2 regions of the Nostoc sp. DedQUE12b genome follow, and region 2 is predicted to be linked to the other one. Evidence: riboswitches for the same ligand, from Rfam matches in the RefSeq annotation. Region 2 holds a riboswitch; the other holds the start of a gene.

Region 1 (4,202 bases), on a different contig from region 2:
ATTCCAGCATATAAACCTCCAGGTGTTTCATAAGAAAGTCCTGCATTTAAACTGTCTGCACCAGCAAACCGTAATTCTTTATCAACTTCGGTAGAGTTTGTACTTTTTAAAATCTGCGGTTCGTTTGCTGTGTAACCAACAAAGGCGTAGACATTCTTAGCTAGCTGCAAATTCAAAACTGCTTCAATTCCTGTAGTGCGAACCTTACCAATATTTTCATAAGTAGCTACCGGAACAGCAAAGTTATAAGCGATTAAATCTGATATTGTGTTGTTGAAATATGTCAAGCGCAACAGACCAAAATTGCCTAATTTTTGGTCAATTCCGATATCATAACTATCGCCTTTTTCTGGACGAAGATTAGGATTACCAACGTAAGTACCACCATTTGCATATAAGCTGAAAAGATTCGGCGCACGGAAATTCTTGATATAATTAGCTCTCAGGGTGGTAGAATCTGTAAGTACAAATTTTGTTCCGATACTCGGTGATGTAAAAGAGCCATTTGTCAGGCTACTAAAATCCTGGCGTAAACCTAAGTTGGCAGTGAAACTAGGGGTAAAGTTAATTTCATATCTAGCAAATAGCGCTCCTTGACTAATACTATCGTCGTAAGTGACTGTTTTTGTATCAACAGAAAAGTCGAATGTACTGTTAGTAGCTGAGACATTGCGGTAATCAAAGCCGTAAACTAAAGTTTGATTATCAGCAAATTTCCAACTGTGTTGTGCTTGCAATCCATAAGAAGCTTGCCTGTTATCATATCGTGCTTGGGATGAATTGCGACTATCAAAACGAGTGTTGAGGAAATCTGCATAAACTCTTGCTGTTAGCAGCGAATGATTCCCACTTCCTAATTTTGAGTTCCAGGTTAAATCAGTGAGAACTTGGTCTGTGTATTTGCGATCGCTATCAGTCAACGAGTTAAAATAACCTTGACCAAATAATGGTTCGGGAATGGGGACTCCTCCTGGTACTCCTTGGTCTTTACCTAAATACAGAGTAGAGAGGGTAAGGGTATTACGAGAACCTAAATCCGCCTTCAACTTGATATTAAAGTTGTTGTAGAGAACATCATTATTTTCTCTAGTTCCCTCAAAGTTAGCTTCTGGGATGGAAAAAGGGTAGTTATTTTCTGCTTGGGTACGGTTATAACCTACAACCCAACCAATATTTCCTATTTTTCCGCTACTATTGATAGTCTGCTGATTTAACCCATACGCGCCAAAATTAACACCTGCTTGTGTCGTCACTTTTTCTGTAGGACGACGAGTGATAATATTAATCACCCCACCGATAGCATCAGAACCATAAAGAGTAGAACCACCACCTGGTAATACTTCAACTCTTTCAACAATATTGGTAGTAAATTCTGAAAGGTCAAAACCACCAGAACCAAGTTCGTTAATTGGTCTACCATCAAGCAAAATCAAGACTTGTGCAGAGTTAGAACCTCGGATAAATTGACCGCTTAAAGCGTTTACTTCTGTGCCAACTGTACCATCAGGCAAGATACCAGGAAGGAATTTTAGTGCTTCTCTGACAGTTTTTGCACCCTGCGCTTCCATTTCTTCGCCAGTAATCACGTAAACCGGACGGGTGGAATCTTTCACTGTCCCTTCACGACGAAAGGGTGAGTAAACAGGTTCATTGAGTAACTTATCGATGACTGTTAGTTCAATATCTGGTTCTTTTTCTTCTATGGATGTTGGGGTATTTTCAGGTGTTATTTGTGCAACTGGTTGTAAGTCTCTTGCAGTACCTTCGTACTTAGGAGACTCAGATATTTGTGCAACTTGATTAGCAATAGCTACACCTCCTCCACAGACCAACTCATAAATTGCGGTAAAAACGAAGATTTTTGAGAAAAACTCACAACAAGTAACGACACGGGAAGTGGACATGAAACTCCTCGTTTTCAGTAAATGCAGATATTGATTTGTGCTATTGAGTTTTGAGATTTAGGCTGAAATTAGCTTGTTGAAATGCATTGCTGTACCTAAATCATCCTGGATACTATTTGGATGACAAAAAAGACTCTGTGGTATTTCTGATGGATACCCAAATTCCTATAGGACAATCCAAAACTGAGTGTCGTTACTAACAGCGAAGCGAAGTAGTAACACTTGCAGAGGGTACTTTCTTAAGTCGATATCTGTACCCATGAAATAATTTAACTATGTGTATCATCTGTACCTCGCAGATAAATGTTTTGTGTCTAGAGTGAGTCGGCGGGCATTCTGACTTAGAGATACGTTATGTTCGTCTCATTACAGCTGCGGGACAGCGCCGGATTTACACCGAACTTTCCCCCTTGCGCCTGATGGCTGCTCCCCATCAGAACCGACATTTATGTGTCACATTACCATAGTTGCTCTCTATATGTAAATTCAGTCGATAATAATTTTGATTTTCCATATCACTTACTGAATTTTAATTATACTTTTGCTACTGCTAAAATCCATAAAAGAAATCCCCTAACTATCAGTAGAGGGGAAGGATAATTTTCGTACATCGTAGATTGAATTTTGTCAAGTGTCTTACGTTTCTAAGAGGTAGTTTAACGCTTTAACTTTGCTATTAAAGCTCTATACGTAGCAATTGAAAAAAACGGTAAAAACAGAAAGCTTGTTTTTAATTTTGGATGAGTTTCATTGTGTTTTTGTTCTTGTTAAAAGGGTGTATTGAGGTTGAAATTCTGCCCATTCTTTGCATACAGTTTGATAACATTGCGGTGGTGTAATTGGTAAATTAGTTAAATATAAAAAAGCAGCTTGATTACCGTATTGCAACAAAAATACAACATCTTTTTGAGGATTATATTTATCTACAGCTTCGAGAATATGTGCATTCATGAAGTGTCTTTGCAGCAGTACGGTATCGGGTGCTGCTAACCAAGCATTTAAGAAAGCTGCGAGATTTTTACGCGGGATAAAATGGGCTTTAAATGTTTCACCAGCACTACTTAAATGCGGAGAATTGGTACTGCAAATTACAACACCACGTTCTCCTCCTAAATAGCCAACCCAAGCGTTGTACCCGATTGCTAATAAATTAGTGGCGATAAAAGTTTGTTGCCAATCTTGAGTGTTTATTTCTGTGGTCATCTTCAATTAAACTCCTTTAGATAACTGCCAAAGTTGGATAGAATAACACAGATGGTTTTCAAAAATATCGCGTGCTGCTAACCCTTCAGCAATTGGCTTTTCTAGCCAACGCTTAAATGCCCAACATCCGAGTGAGTATAGTGGTGGAAGTGCGATCGCTACGACATCTGCAATATATTTAACTGTAGTCAGTCCAAAAGTACAGAATTTCTCAACACACAAATCAATCGTTGGCGCAATATGGGTGGAGATGTCCTCAGTCTTGACTAACTCGAACCCAGCTTTTATTAAAGCTGCTTGGAGTTCACTGGCGACATGACAATTGGAAAAGATACCCTTTTGGTATTCAGCATGAGAACGCATCATATCGGCAAGCAGCAGGTAGCCACCACTATCCAGTAAACGAGCTGCACCTTCGGCTAAATCGTCAACAGCAATATATTGGCTGCTTTCGCTGAACAGAACTAGATCGTAGGAGTTTGAGGCGTGAAAATCTTCAAATCTGGTTAAATAGAAAGGTACTTGAGAGTTGGTATTCTTGATAAACTTTTCTTGCTGGAGTGTGTCAGGTGCTAGTCCCTCAACAATGAAACCGCGATCGCGTAAATACACTGCATTCCCACCAATCCCGCAGCCGACATCCAGCACAGTTTTTACACCCTCTGGAATAAAACTAAAAAGCTTGGCTGCATAAGCTTCTTGAGCCGCATGCAGACGAGTTAGAGTCAATTCCTCACCCACAGTAGGTAGTGGCTCCCAATACCCGTAATGGAGATAGGAGGAATTTGTAAGTCCCATGTAATAATCTATCGCCGCATTTTGGTAACGAGTCGCTTTGGGAATATTTATTAGTTTTGGTTTTTGCATTTATAAATTGGTAGAAACAGTGACAAATTCATGCTTAATATTCCCAGCAATATCAGTGTGTTAATTTTGTCGTTTGATTAACTATGGTATTACTACTTGCAAATTACCACATAATAATTTTAGTGAACACTTAAAGCCCCAAATCAAGCCTGAGATTATTAATTACAAATTATGAATTACGTTTCACAATAACTAAATTGCCTTCTATTTTTGTCTCGTAATTTGATA
Region 2 (4,202 bases):
CGCAACTCCATTCACCATTAGGGCTGGTAAACTTGTCAAACAAAAAACTATGGTGAACATTAACAATCGAAAATAAACTCCAGCCGGAATTCTTGCATAAATAACTGTCCAAGTACTCATCCAAAGCGTGATCAAAATTTGCACTAGCGGATGGGTAGCAAGGGAAATAGCAAGGGTAGTAAATGCAAAAATCAGTTTGTGTTCCGGTGGCAATCTTCGCAGTCGATTAGTGTAAGCTAACGTATCTATTTGCAAGCTCATTCTTCACGTTTTTGTTGTTGGGAACGTCCTTTATATAACCCAATTGCATAACCAACTACTCCTGCACCCAAAGCTGCTTGTGAGGCAAATAATAAGCTTTCTATTTCTCCACTAGCGGGTTCAAAAAACGATTTAAACCAGGGTTTATATCCAGGTTGTATTTCCGTAATTGCTTTTTCGGCTTTGTCATCAGAACCAGCAAATTCACCACCGCGTACAAATATTAACGGTGCAACTGCTAAAGCTAATACAGCTACTACTAATAGCCAGTTACTCAACCCTTTTTTAGACTGATTCATTGCCACTTCCTCGTTTGATTAATTGCAATAGTTCCAATTCTTGAGGATTATAAGATTGCAGCCAATTCCACACCAATACAGTTAGCAATCCTTCACTAATTGCTAAGGGGACTTGAGTAATGGCGAAAATACCGGCGAACTTGGCAAATGAAGCGATAAACCCACCAACAGGTGCAGGAAAAGCTAGGGCAAGTTGGATAGAAGTGATAACGTAGGTGAGTAAATCTGCGATCGCAGCTGCTAGAAATATCGCAATTTTTTCTTTACCACCCAACTTGATTGTCAAATTATATATCCAGTAAGCTACAAATGGGCCGGCGATCGCCATCGAAAAAGCATTTGCCCCCAGCGTCGTCAAGCCACCATGCGCTAGTAATAAAGCTTGAAACAATAACACTAAACTACCCAAAACCGACATAGTAAGCGGTCCAAATAGCACCGCACCTAACCCTGTCCCCGTAGGATGAGAACAGCTACCTGTGACAGAAGGGATTTTTAACGCTGACAGCACGAAAGTGAAAGCACCAGCCAAGCCTAGTAGTAGTTTTAGCTGTGGGTTAGCTTGGGTAATGCGAGTCAGACTACGCAATCCTAATAGAAAAAACGGTAATGCCACAACCCACCAAAAAACTGCCCACTGCACTGGTAAAAAACCTTCCATAATATGCATGGCGTAGGCGGGTTTGGGTAAACCAACTACTAGATAAAAACTGATAACTCCCATCAGGGTTAGACTGACTAACGCCTGTTTTCTTTTCATAATCTGTACCTCGCAGATTTATGTAAACGAATTGATTCTAACCGGCGGGCATCCTGACTTACCTAATTTTGGTTTACAGTTGCGGGACAGCGCCGGATTTGCACCGGACTTTCCCTCTTGCGTCCGATGGCTGCTCCCCATCAGAACCGATTGGAGTAACTATATCACTATTACCAATTTTGAACAGCGATTTTTTATCAGGTATTCACAAAGCGTAGATTGCAGTGCAGAAATGACGTTAACAACTTCAGATGAGCGGACATTGACTGCCTTTTTTCACCCTTACACGGGAGAAATCTTAAGGGAGCGTGACGAAAATAATAATCTCTAGGCGATCGCTCGTAAGATTCACAGCGAACTGATAATGGGAAAAGTAGGGGATTACCTAGTAGAGCTTGCTGCCTGCTGGGGACTCGTGGTGCTTACGGGATTGTATTTGTGGTTGCGAGGCAACAAAGGAACCCTTTTATGAACATTGATTCCACGAGTATGGAGTCAGAATCAGCGATTATGGCGAGACTTGCACGCCGTTTCTGGATTTTATGGCGTGCTGCTAATTGGTTTTCTCTATAGTTACGACTTGCGCCAAAAGGTTATCCAAGCAATCGAGTTGGACGGGATATTGTAAACCTGTAGTAGACTTATCCAGAATTTACGATTTGCACAGCTTTTCTGAGGTAATGATTTTTCTATAATTTGAGTTGCAATACTGACAAAATATCTTTAACTGGGGCTTTATCTGCTTCTAGCTTCTCTATTTTCACTAATAGTCGTTTTGGAATATACTTGCACTTTTTAAGGAGGCGATCGCCATCTTTCCAAAACTCATAGTGATACCAAGCTTGGGGATAATCTTTGCCGTGAAGAGTAATGGTTTTCCACTAAATGGAGGCACAACACCCAGTAATGCCAAAATTTCTATAATTGGGCGCTTCTTGAACTCTGCTTCTTGAATAACCCCCAGTAAATGTTTGGGAATGTACTTGGTCTTCTTTGTACCTTTTTCCTGCCAATGATAGTAAGCTTGGGGGTAGTCCTTTCCACCCCTAGTAATGGTGCGCCAATGAATAGTGCCGTTACCCTCACCCCAATTTCTGCGCTTTTTACTAGGGTTGTCAATACTTGGGGATATCTCTATTTTTTCAAGCTTTTTACTAGGGCTATTATCAATACCCCCCAGTAAAAATTCCTCTAAATGAGGTGGATGGTTTCGACAGGAGTTTGAGGACTCAGATATTTTCGGAGCGCAAATTCTGGATAATTCCATAGGACTTGTCAAAAAACACCGTTGCTGTGCCTGTTTCACCGTGCCGTGCCTTAGCCATGATGAGCTTTAATATTCCTTGGTCTGTAGTGTCTGGGTTGTAGTACTCATCTCGGTAAGTGAGAATAATATTGTCTGCCACCATTTCTAAAATTCCCGATTGGCTAAGGTCGCTCATCATTGGGCGCTTATTCTGTCTGCCCTCAACTCCTCTAGAAATTTGAGAAAGTGCCAACACAGGAACTTCTATTTCCCCAGCCATTTTGTAAAGTCCCCGTGCCACGTCACCTAGTTCATAACTGCGGTTGCCCCCAGAATCCTCTGCCATCATTTGCAGGTAATCGACTACAACTAACCCTAGCTTTCCTTCTTTGGCCTTAATTTGACGGCATTCGGAAGCAATTCTAGAAACGGTAATACCTCTTGAGTCATTCATATAAAGCGGCAGTTCTGAAGCAATACCAACGATTTTGGCAATGCTTGTAAATTCCCAGTCTGCTAGGGGTTTATTACCTGAGCGATGTCTGCGGATGCGATCGCTTTTTAGTGGCGTTAACTCTAAATGCTTATAGGCGTTGCTAACACTAATTAAACTCCACAGCCTGTACTCCAATTGTTTCTTTGTCATCTCCAAGGAGAAGATGACCACAGGTAGCTCATGAAACAGTATCATTTGGAAAGCCAAAAACAAGGCGATCTGGGACTTTCCCATTGATGGCCTACCCGCAACTATGGTGAGTGTGCCGCTTTCAAATCCCACCATCAAATTATCGAGTTCATGAAGTCCTGTATGGTAAATGGGGTTTGCTGAATTTAAATCCTCGTAAGCAGCAACGTTAATCGTGCTGTTATGTTCAGTGTTTGAAGATAGGGTTTGATTAGATAATTGGAAAACTTTCTGTTCTGATTGGTCAAGAATATGTGGTAACTCAGTTTCTGTCTCGTAACCCAGATGTACAATTTCATTTCCAGCCTTGATTAACTGTCTACGCACGAATTTGTCCATTACCAACTCGGCTAAGGTGTCGATGTTGACAGCTGACACTGTGCGGTCTACCAGAGTTGCTAATTTATTTCTCCCGCCGATACGGACTAGCAAATCGTGGTCAGTAAGCCAAGCTGTAACTGTGAGTAAATCAGTGGGTTTACCAGACCAATGAAGGCGCTGCGCGGCTTGATAGATATCTTTATGGGCGCTAATGTAAAAGGCTTCGGGAATTAAGCGATCGCTCACCCTACCGATTGCTTCTGGATCAAGCATGATACCGCCTAAAATCGCCTCTTCCGCTTCGATGTTTTGGGGTGGCAATTTATCAATCATGTCTCACCGCCAGTATTCTCAGCCCGATTTTGCCTTTGCGACTCTTCCCAAGCTCTTTGAGCCTGTCGCTGCCGTTCTTCGAGTTCTCGGCGGAATTCATCTCGAGCATTTTTTGTTTCAGTTTTTTTGGCTTGTACCTGAATTGATGCCAGATATTTTTCGTAATAAACCTCCCAGCGATTTCTTCCAGCTTTGTTCTTGTGAGCTAACCAAGCCTCAATGTCATTCACTGGCTGGCTAAGATTTTTGGTTTTTTCCTCACAAAATTTCCAAAAATTCGCTCGCTCCTCTTCCGAG

What was found. Region 2 has a riboswitch for cobalamin ahead of RMY16_RS31105 (energy-coupling factor ABC transporter permease). Riboswitches for the same ligand answer to the same signal wherever they lie in the genome.
Region 1: linked by a shared signal. The riboswitch ahead of RMY16_RS16290 (TonB-dependent receptor) and the one ahead of RMY16_RS31105 (energy-coupling factor ABC transporter permease) in region 2 are both predicted to bind cobalamin.

What each region holds. Positions count from the first base shown of each region.
Region 1 is NZ_JAVRCI010000029.1:70,487-74,688, reverse strand. It holds gene RMY16_RS16290 (TonB-dependent receptor) at 1-1,904, opposite strand, end outside; cobalamin riboswitch at 2,213-2,363, opposite strand; gene RMY16_RS16285 (hypothetical protein) at 2,652-3,107, opposite strand; gene RMY16_RS16280 (class I SAM-dependent methyltransferase) at 3,114-3,974, opposite strand; gene RMY16_RS16275 (ubiquinol-cytochrome c reductase iron-sulfur subunit) at 4,144-4,202, opposite strand, start outside.
Region 2 is NZ_JAVRCI010000119.1:6,648-10,849, reverse strand. It holds gene cbiQ (cobalt ECF transporter T component CbiQ) at 1-261, opposite strand, end outside; gene RMY16_RS31110 (energy-coupling factor ABC transporter substrate-binding protein) at 258-560, opposite strand; gene RMY16_RS31105 (energy-coupling factor ABC transporter permease) at 547-1,320, opposite strand; cobalamin riboswitch at 1,346-1,486, opposite strand; gene RMY16_RS33230 (PepSY domain-containing protein) at 1,655-1,792, shown strand; gene RMY16_RS31100 (hypothetical protein) at 1,796-1,948, shown strand; gene RMY16_RS31095 (hypothetical protein) at 2,084-2,587, opposite strand; gene dnaB (replicative DNA helicase) at 2,550-3,905, opposite strand; gene RMY16_RS31085 (MarR family transcriptional regulator) at 3,902-4,202, opposite strand, start outside.